2 regions of the Pseudacidovorax sp. DMC4 genome follow, and region 2 is predicted to be linked to the other one. Evidence: riboswitches for the same ligand, from Rfam matches in the RefSeq annotation. Region 2 holds a riboswitch; the other holds the start of a gene.
The links. Region 2 has a riboswitch for glycine ahead of gcvT (glycine cleavage system aminomethyltransferase GcvT). Riboswitches for the same ligand answer to the same signal wherever they lie in the genome.
Positions count from the first base shown of each region.

Region 1: linked by a shared signal. The riboswitch ahead of ACT54X_RS12960 (D-amino acid dehydrogenase) and the one ahead of gcvT (glycine cleavage system aminomethyltransferase GcvT) in region 2 are both predicted to bind glycine.

Region 1 is NZ_JBQUYR010000006.1:123,599-128,003, reverse strand. It holds gene ACT54X_RS12970 (ABC transporter ATP-binding protein) at 1-627, opposite strand, end outside; gene ACT54X_RS12965 (flavin reductase family protein) at 735-1,346, opposite strand; gene ACT54X_RS12960 (D-amino acid dehydrogenase) at 1,383-2,693, opposite strand; glycine riboswitch at 2,789-2,894, opposite strand; gene ACT54X_RS12955 (helix-turn-helix domain-containing protein) at 3,044-3,775, opposite strand.
Region 2 is NZ_JBQUYR010000022.1:3,050-7,454, forward strand. It holds gene gcvP (aminomethyl-transferring glycine dehydrogenase) at 1-75, opposite strand, end outside; gene gcvH (glycine cleavage system protein GcvH) at 262-642, opposite strand; gene gcvT (glycine cleavage system aminomethyltransferase GcvT) at 819-1,964, opposite strand; glycine riboswitch at 2,007-2,114, opposite strand; glycine riboswitch at 2,127-2,223, opposite strand; gene ACT54X_RS27585 (TRAP transporter large permease) at 2,270-3,547, opposite strand; gene ACT54X_RS27590 (TRAP transporter small permease) at 3,544-4,038, opposite strand; gene ACT54X_RS27595 (TRAP transporter substrate-binding protein) at 4,117-4,405, opposite strand, start outside.

The DNA of each region.
Region 1 (4,405 bases), on a different contig from region 2:
CAGCGCCATCGCCTCTTCCTGCGAATGCGTGACGTGAATGAAGGTCAGGCCCAGCTCCTTCTGCCAGCGGCGCAGCTCGGCGCGCATCTGCACGCGCAGGAAGGGGTCGAGGGCGGAGAGCGGCTCGTCCAGCAGCAGCACGCGCGGCTGGGTGATGAGGGCCCGGGCCAGCGCCACGCGCTGCTGCTGGCCGCCGGACAGCTCACCCGGCTTGCGCTGCGCCAGGTGGCCGAGCGAGACGCGCTCCAGCAGGTCCTGCGCGCGGGCCTGGCGCTCGGCCCTGGCCACGCCTTTCATCTTGAGGCTGAAGGCGACGTTGTCCAGCGCCGACAGGTGCGGGAAGAGGGCGAAGCTCTGGAACATCATGGCCGTGCCGCGCGCGGCGGCGGGCAGGTCGGTGATGTTGCGGTTCTCCAGCAGGATGTCGCCGCTGGTCACCGACTCGTGCCCCGCGATCATGCGCAGCGTGGTGCTCTTGCCGCAGCCCGAGGGGCCGAGCAGGCAGCAGTAGCTGCCGCTGGCAATGCGCAGGTCGATGGCGTCCACGGCTGGCGCGCCCTGCGCATAGCGCTTGGTCAGCGCGACGAGCTCGATGGCGGCGGGCGATGGCGTGGCGATGGCGTCCATGCCGATGGCCTACGCAAGGCGTGTGCCAGCGTGCGCTCATTGTTTGCACGCAATCGCCGCCAAAAATTGCGTACAAAAAGCACCGCCGCAGTGCGCGGCGGGCCGGTTCAGCGCCGAAGCGGTGCCAGCGGCTGCGCGTCCGCCGCGTCGCCGTCGATCAGGAAGTGCCCGCCCGCCACGTGGTGCAGGGTGCGCAGCGCGTCGTGGCCGTCGAAATGCCAGCGGCCGTCCGAGAAGACGCGCGCATCGGCCTGGGCGGCCACCACCTCGCCCAGGAACAGGTCGTAGCGCTGCTGGATCGGCGGCTCGGGCAGCAGCCGGCATTCCAGCCAGGCGGCGCAGCCGTCCAGCAGCGGCGCGTCCGTCGCGCTGCCGGCAAAGGTGGCCAGGCCATAGGCCGCGAACTTGTCGAGGCCGCCCAACGCATCGGCATCCCGGCCCGAGACGCTGCCCAGGGCGTTGCACAGGTCCAGTTGCGCCCGCACCGGCACCTGCAGCGCGAATTCGCCGCTGGCTTCCAGCAGTTCGCGGGTGAAGGTGCTCTTGTCCAGCACCACGGCCACCTTGGGCGGGTCGAAGTCCAGGGGCATCGCCCAGGCGGCCGCCATGATGTTGCGGCGTCCGCCCGCCGCCGCGCTCACCAGCACGGTGGGGCCGTGGTTGAGCAGGCGGTAGGCCTTGGCCAGGTCGACGGGGCGGCGGTGGTGGGCGGTGGTCATGCGGCCGACGATAGCGCGCCCGTGTGTCGGAGCCGATCAGGCAGCGCTAGCGAGCGGTCCGGGCACGTTGCCCACGCGGGTCGCGGCGGTGAAGGCGAATTCCACCTCCGGCGCCAGTCCGCTCACAATGCGCGCGATGGACTGGCCCGAGCCGCAGGCATGCGTCCAGCCCAGCGTGCCGTGGCCGGTGTTGAGGAACAGCCGGCCGATGCGGCTGGCGCCGATGATCGGCACGTTGCTCGGCGTGGCCGGACGCAGGCCGCTCCAGAACTGGGCCCGCGCCGTGTCGCCCGCACCGGGAAAGAGCTGCTCCACGCGGCGCACGATGGCCTCGCAGCGCACGGTGTTCAGGTCGCGGTCGTAGCCATTGAGCTCGGCCGTGCCCGCGATGCGCAGGCGGTCGCCCTGCGGCCCGGTCAGGCGCGAGAACACCAGCTTGAATTCGTCGTCCGTCAGCGAGACCTGGTGCGCGCGGCTGGCGTCCTTGACCGGCATGGTCACGGAATAGCCCTTGGCCGGGTAGATCGGCAGCCGGATGCCCAGCGGCGCCGCCAGCAGCGGGCTGAACGAGCCCATGGCCAGCACATAGGCATCGGCGCGCAGGCGCTGGTAGCGGCCTTCCACGTCGGTGGCTTCCACATGGTCCAGTTCGCCGGCCACCTCGCGCAGCGCGGTGATGGTGTGGCCCATCAGGAAGCGCACGCCGGCGGCCTCGGCCTTCCTGGCCAGTTCGCGCGTGAAGCGGTTGGCGTCGCCCGACTCGTCCTCGGCCGTGTAGGTGGCGCCGGCGAGTTGCGGACGGATGTGGGCGAGGGCGGGTTCCAGGCGCACGGCATGGTCGGCGTCGATCACCTGCCGCTCGCAGCCGAGCTGGCGCATCTGCTCGGCCGGTGCCTGGGCGGCGTCGAATTCCTTCTGCGAGGTATAGAAGTGCAGGATGCCCTGCGTGCGCTGGTCGTAGGCGATGCCGGTGTCGCGGCGCAGCTGCTGCAGCACGTCGCGGCTGTAGGTGCCCAGGCGCACGATCTGTTCGATGTTGTGGCGGGTGCGCGCGGGCGTGCATTCGCGCAGGAAGGCGAGGCCCCAGAGCCACTGCCGCAGGTCGGGCCGCAGGCGGAAGAGCAGCGGCGCGTCCTCGCGGCCCAGCCACTTCAGTAGCTTGAGCGGCGCGCCGGGGTTGGCCCAGGGTTCGGCATGGCTGACGGAGATCTGCCCGCCGTTGGCGAAGCTGGTCTCGGCGCCGGGCGTGGCCTGGCGGTCGACGACGGTCACGTCGTGGCCGAGCTGGGAGAGGAAGTAGGCGGAGGTGGTGCCGAGCAGGCCGGCGCCGAGGACGATCACGCGCATGGAAGAACCCCTTTCAGGTTGCAGCGCATGAACGCGGCAGCGGGGACTCGTCCTTGGAACACAAAGGAGCAACCGCCGCATGACGCGTTCAGGTTGCCGCTCCCCCTGTCCTTGGTACCTGAGAGTTTCACCCGCAGCGCGCGCGGCGGGTTTGCTCCTTCGGTGCGCCACATCGCGTGGCGGCTCTCCAGACGGCGTGATGGATGTTGCAGTACGGGCCCGTTGCCGGACCGACCTGAGCGTTTATGGGAGTTTGCGCCTTCGGTAGCGCCGCCCGGCCGGTGCCGGTGGGCGGTGCGTTCTCCTGCGGGGCGCGATTCTAGGGGCGGATGCGCTGGCGCCAAAGCCCTTCATCGCCGCAGCTGGGTGAACTGGGCGAACTCCCACTCCCGCATGGCCAACAGAAGGGTGTAGCCCTCCAGCTCGCCAGCGGGCAGCTTCTGGTCGGTCTGGTGCTGCTGGGCGAAGTCCTGCGCCACGCGCTGCAGCCGCTCCAGGAAGGCCGGCGCCAGTGCCCGCGAGATGGAGCCGTGCACCAGCAGCAGTCCCTCGGCCGGGCCGTCGAAGCCGCCGGCATAGTAGTCGAGCACCACCTCCTCACGGAAGAACTGCATCACCGGCCCATGCGGCCGCCAGCGGAAGGTCTTGGCCACCTTGAGGCGGTAGCGGTTGAGCGGCCGCAGCTCGATGATGCCGATGCGGTCCAGCTGCGCCAGGTAGCCGATGCATTCGGCCTCGGTGATCCGGTAGGTGCCGACGATCTGCTCCAGCGTCCACTGGCTCAGCACGTTGATGGCGACCAGCAGCAGCTTGCGGTCGCGCACCACGGCCTGCTCCTGCTCCTGCGTCAGCTCGCGCAGCAGCGGCTGGCTGTCGGCCACGCGCCGCGCCAGGTCGGCGAAGTCGATACGCAGGGCGCGGCAGATGGCGTCGATGCGCGCCAGCGGCATGTCGCCCCGGGCCAGCATGCGCTTGACGCTGGATTCGGCCAGGCCAAGCGCCGCGGCCAGATCGGCGTAGGTCATCTGCGCCGCCTTGAGTTCGCGCTTGATGGCGCTGACGAGGTCCTGGGTGGTGCTCACGGGGCGAGGCGGTATCGGCAGGCGATACCTGGAGTGGTTCTGTCTGCCACTGTATTGGAATATGAGCCTCGGCGGCGAGGGTGGGCCGGGAGACTGCGCCACCTTCTTCAAGTCCTCCTGCTGGCCATGTCTTCATCCACCGCCTCCGCTGCCGACCCCGCGCCTACCATCACCGACGCCGCCCTTCTGCCACGCGGCCTCGGGCTGGCGCTGGCCGGCCTGCTGCTGCTCTGGCTCGCCGCCTGGCTGGCCGGGCCGGCCTTGCTGGCGGCGCTCGGCCTGCCCCTGGATGCGCACGGCCACTTGCAGGCACATGCACCGGCCGTGGCCGCACCCTTCGCCGACGTGCGACCACGCTGGGGCATCCCCAACGCCTTCGACGTGCTGAGCAACCTGCCTTTCGCCCTGGCCGGCCTGTGGGGCCTGGCGCGACTGCGGGCGCGAACTTTGCCGGCGGCCGGCCGGCTGGCGGGCGACCGGCTGGGCATGGCGGTCGCCTTCGCGGGGGTCTGGGCGTTGGTCGTGGCCGAGCGGTTGACGCTGGCGGCGGTGCGGCCCGTGCTGTGGGGTGTGCTGTTGCTGGGAGCGGTGTCGGCGGCGTGGCCCCAGGTGGACGGCAACGTGCTGCCC
Region 2 (4,405 bases):
GTCGGGGCCGATATGGCGGGCGATGAATTCGGTGGGGTTCTCGAGGTCGCGCAGGGAGGGGGCGGAAGAGCTCATGGCAGCGAACCGGCGGGGTGGTGGGAAGAAGAGAAAAAAAGAGGGGCTCTCGCACAGCGGGAGCTCTGGGCCGTGGGAAATGGAAGCGCGGAGGGTGAAGGAGAGGCCGTGGCCCTCACCCCGACCCTCTCCCAGAGGGAGAGGGAGTGATGCCAGCGCGTCCACGCGAACGCGCCGGCGGGGGCCTCAGGCGCCTTCGGTGAACTTGGCGTAGCCCGGCTCGTCCATCAGCTGGTCGAACTCGGCCATGTCCTTGTCCTGCAGCAGCACCTTGAAGAACCAGCCGGCGCCCATCGGGTCGCTGTTGGCCAGCGAGGGGTCGGCGCGCAATGCTTCGTTGACCTCGACGACTTCACCGGTCACGGGCATGTAGATGTCGGCGGCCGCCTTGACGGACTCGACCACGCCGGCCACTTCGCCCTGCTTGAAGGTCTTGCCCACCTCGGGCAGGTCGACGAAGACCACGTCACCGAGCGCTTCCTGCGCATGCACGGTGATGCCGACGGTGGCGGCTTCGTGATCGGCGATCTCGATCCACTCGTGGTCCTTGGAGTAGTGAATGGTCATGCGGGGCTCCTGAAAGAAGAAGAGGGGGATTGAATGAAAAGGTCGAGCGACGAGTATCAGCGCAGGGCGGGGCGGCTGCGTGTACGCCCCGGGCGCAGGCGCGTCGGCATTTGTCTGACGGCACGGACGCGGTGCGGCATGTCGGAACGCAGGCGGAGAGGGGCGCGCGCAGCGGCTCAGCCGCGGTAGTAGCGTGCCGGCACGAAGGGCATGGGAACGACCTCCATCGGCACCGGCTTGCCGCGCACCAGGGCGTCGATGCGGGTGCCGACAACGGCGTGGGCCGTATCGACGTACGCCATGGCGATGGGCCGGTCGACCGTGGGCGCCAGCAGGCCGCTGGTCACCTCGCCGATGGCTGCGCCGCCGGGCACATGCAGGGCCGTGTGCTCGCGCACCGGCACGCGCTCCAGCGCCACCAGGCCGACGCGGCGGCGGGCGACCGGGGCGCTGCCGTCCAGCTGGGCCAGCACCTTGTCCGCGCCCGGGAAGCCGCCTGCGCGTTCGCCGCCCGTGCGGCGCACTTTCTGGATGGCCCAGGTGAGCGCGGCCTCGACGGGCGTGGTCGTGGTGTCGATGTCGTTGCCGTAGAGGCACAGGCCGGCTTCCAGCCGCAGCGAGTTGCGGGCCCCCAGGCCGATGGGCGCCACCTCGGGCTGGGCCAGCAGCAGGCGGGCCAGGCGCTCGGCGTCGGCGGCGGCGACGGAGATCTCGAAGCCGTCCTCGCCGGTGTAGCCGCTGCGGGTGGCGAAGACCGGGATGCCGCCGATGGCCATGGCGCCGCCGGTCATGAACACGTGGCGCTCGCTGCCCGGCGCCAGCCGCGTCATCACGGCCGCCGCCTGCGGGCCCTGCAGCGCCAACAGTGCGTGATCCGGCAGGGGCTGCACCGTGCAGCGCCGGCCGATGCGGGCCTGGATATGGGCGATGTCGGCCGCCTTGCAGGCGCCGTTGACGATGACGAAGAAGGAATCGCCGCCCTCGTTGAAGAACATCAGGTCGTCGAGGATGCCGCCTGCGTCGTCCAGCAGCAGACCGTAGCGCTGCTTGCCGGGTGCCAGGCCGATGACGTCCACCGGCATCAGCGTCTCCAGCGCCGCGGCGGCTTCGGGGCCCGAGACGCGCAGCTGTCCCATGTGCGAAATGTCGAACAGCCCGGCGGCGGTGCGCGTGTGGCGGTGCTCGGCGATCAGGCCGGCGGAGTACTGCACCGGCATCGAATAGCCGGCAAAGGGCACCATGCGGGCGCCGAGTTCGACATGCAGGCCGCGCAGCGGGGTGTCAAGAAGGGGTGTGGCAGGAGAGGGGGCAGCAGCGGACATGGGCATCTCACGGGGTGTACAGCGCCACGACGGCTGTCGTGGTCCACCCCGGCTGTCCGCTTTACCTGAGAGATTCACCCCGCGATGGGGGCTTGCTCCTTCGGTGGACGCGCGGCCTGGGCCGCGACGCCTCTCTCCAGCAGGGAAACGCCCCGAACCCGGGGCGTGCCGCCAGTCCTTTTGCCTGAGCGTTCGGAACTCGTCGAGTCCTGCGCCTTCGGCGGCCCCGTCGCGCGGGGCTCTCTCCTGACGAAGCGCGCAGTGTAAGGGACAAGGCGCGCGTCGCGGACGCTATCTGAAGCCGCTCAGCGCCCGTACACCAGGTCACGCAGGCCCAGCGACACCGCCGGCACGTAGGTGATGACCATCAGGCAGGCCAGCACCACCAGGATGAACGGGATCAGCCGCGTCACGATCTTGTCGAGCGAGATGCGCGCCACGGTGCAGGCGGCGAACAGGTTGACGCCGAAGGGCGGGGTGATCATGCCCAGCGCCAGGTTCACCACCATGATCAGCCCGAAGTGCACCGGATCGATGCCGAAGTGCTGGGCCACGGGCGCGAGGATGGGGGCGAGCACGATGATGGCGGCGCTGGTCTCGATGAACATGCCGATCACGAACAGCGCCGCGTTGACGCCGAGCAGGAACATGGTGGGCGACTGCAGCACCGCCTCCAGCCAGTGGCCGATGGCCTCGGGCACGCCGGCGCGGGTGATCAGGAAGGCGAACAACCCCGCATTGGCGATGATGAACATGATCACGGCCGAGGACAGCACCGACTTGCGCAGGATGGCGTAGAGGTCCGGCAGGCGGATCTCGCGGTAGATCACCATGCCGACGACCAGCGCGTAGAACACCGCCACGGCCGACGCTTCGGTGGGCGTGAACACGCCGCCATAGATGCCCCCTAGGATGATCACCGGCATCAGCAGCGCCCAGCCGGCCTGCCACAGCGCACGGCCGAAGGGCATGCGGCCCTCGCCATCGTTCTTGCCCCAGCCCTTCCATTTGCAGTAGACCCACACGAAGAGCATCAGCGCCCCGCTGATCAGCAGGCCCGGGCCGAAGCCGGCGATGAACAGCTCGCCGATCGACACCTCGGCGCTCACGCCGTACAGGATCATGGGGATCGAAGGCGGAATGATCACGCCCAGTTCGGCGCTCGTCGCCTGCAGCGCCGCCGCGTAGTTGGTCGGATAGCCATGCTTGATGAGCGCCGGGATCAGGATGGCGCCGATGGCGAAGGTGGTGGCCACCGACGAGCCCGACACCGCCGCGAAGATCATGCAGGTCAGCACGCAGGTCATGGGCAGGCCGCCCTGGATGCCGCCCACGATGCTCTTGGCGAACTCCACCAGCCGCCGGGAGATGCCGCCGGTCTCCATCAGGTTGCCCGCCAGGATGAAGAAGGGAATGGCCGCCAGCGGAAACTTGTTGATCGAGTTGAAGATCTCCTTGGCGGAGATCAGCATGTTGGCGCCGTTGACCTGGATGCCGACGATGGACGCGAGGCCGATGGACACCGCCACCGACACCGACAGCGCGAAGCACAGCACCATCGTGCCGACCATGATGGGGGTCATTGCGCGGTCTCCAGTTCGAGGCGCTTGGGGTCGAGGTAGTTGCCCACGATGCCGAAGATCGAGAACGCGGCGCCGACGGGCAGCGCCAGGTAGGCCCACACCATCGACAGGCTTTCGAGCCCCGCCATCGACTGCACCCGGCCGCGCATCGCGTAGTCGAAGCCCCACCACAGGATGACGGCGATCAGGGCCAGGGCCGCCAGGCTAACCGCCGCGTCGAGCAGGCGGCGCACGCGCGGCGGGCTCCAGCGGTAGAGCACGTCCACGCTCACCATCGCGCCCTGGCGGAAGGCCATGGGAATGCCCAGGAACACCATCCAGATCAGGCTGATGCGGATCAGGATCTCGCTCCACTCGGCCGGCTGCTCCAGCACGAAGCGGGTGACGATCTGGAACATGCCGAGCGACGCGGCCACCACCAGCATCAGGCAGGCCAGCGCCATGGACAGTGCGGTGGTCCGGCGTTCGAAGGCCAGGAACTTGTCTTTCATCTCACAGGCGTTTCTTGGGAATGAAAAAGCCCGCCGGCGGGGGCGGGCCAAAGGCGCAGGCGTGTTGCCGAGGCGCGGTCAGGGCTGGTAGTTGCGGATGCGGTCCAGGTTGGCCTTGCCGAAGTCCTTCTCGAACTGGGCCTGGGCCGGGGCGAGCGCCGCCACGAACTTGGCCTTGTCGAGGTTGTCGATCACCGTCATGCCCTTGGCACGCAGGTCGGCCACGCCCCGGGCGTCGTCCTCGTCCACGCGGGCGCGGTTGGCCTTGGCGGCCTCCTTGGCGGCGTCCAGGAAGGCCTGTTGGTCGGCCGGTGCGAGCTTGTCGAACACGCCCTTGTTCATCACGAAGATGCAGGGCGAGTAGACA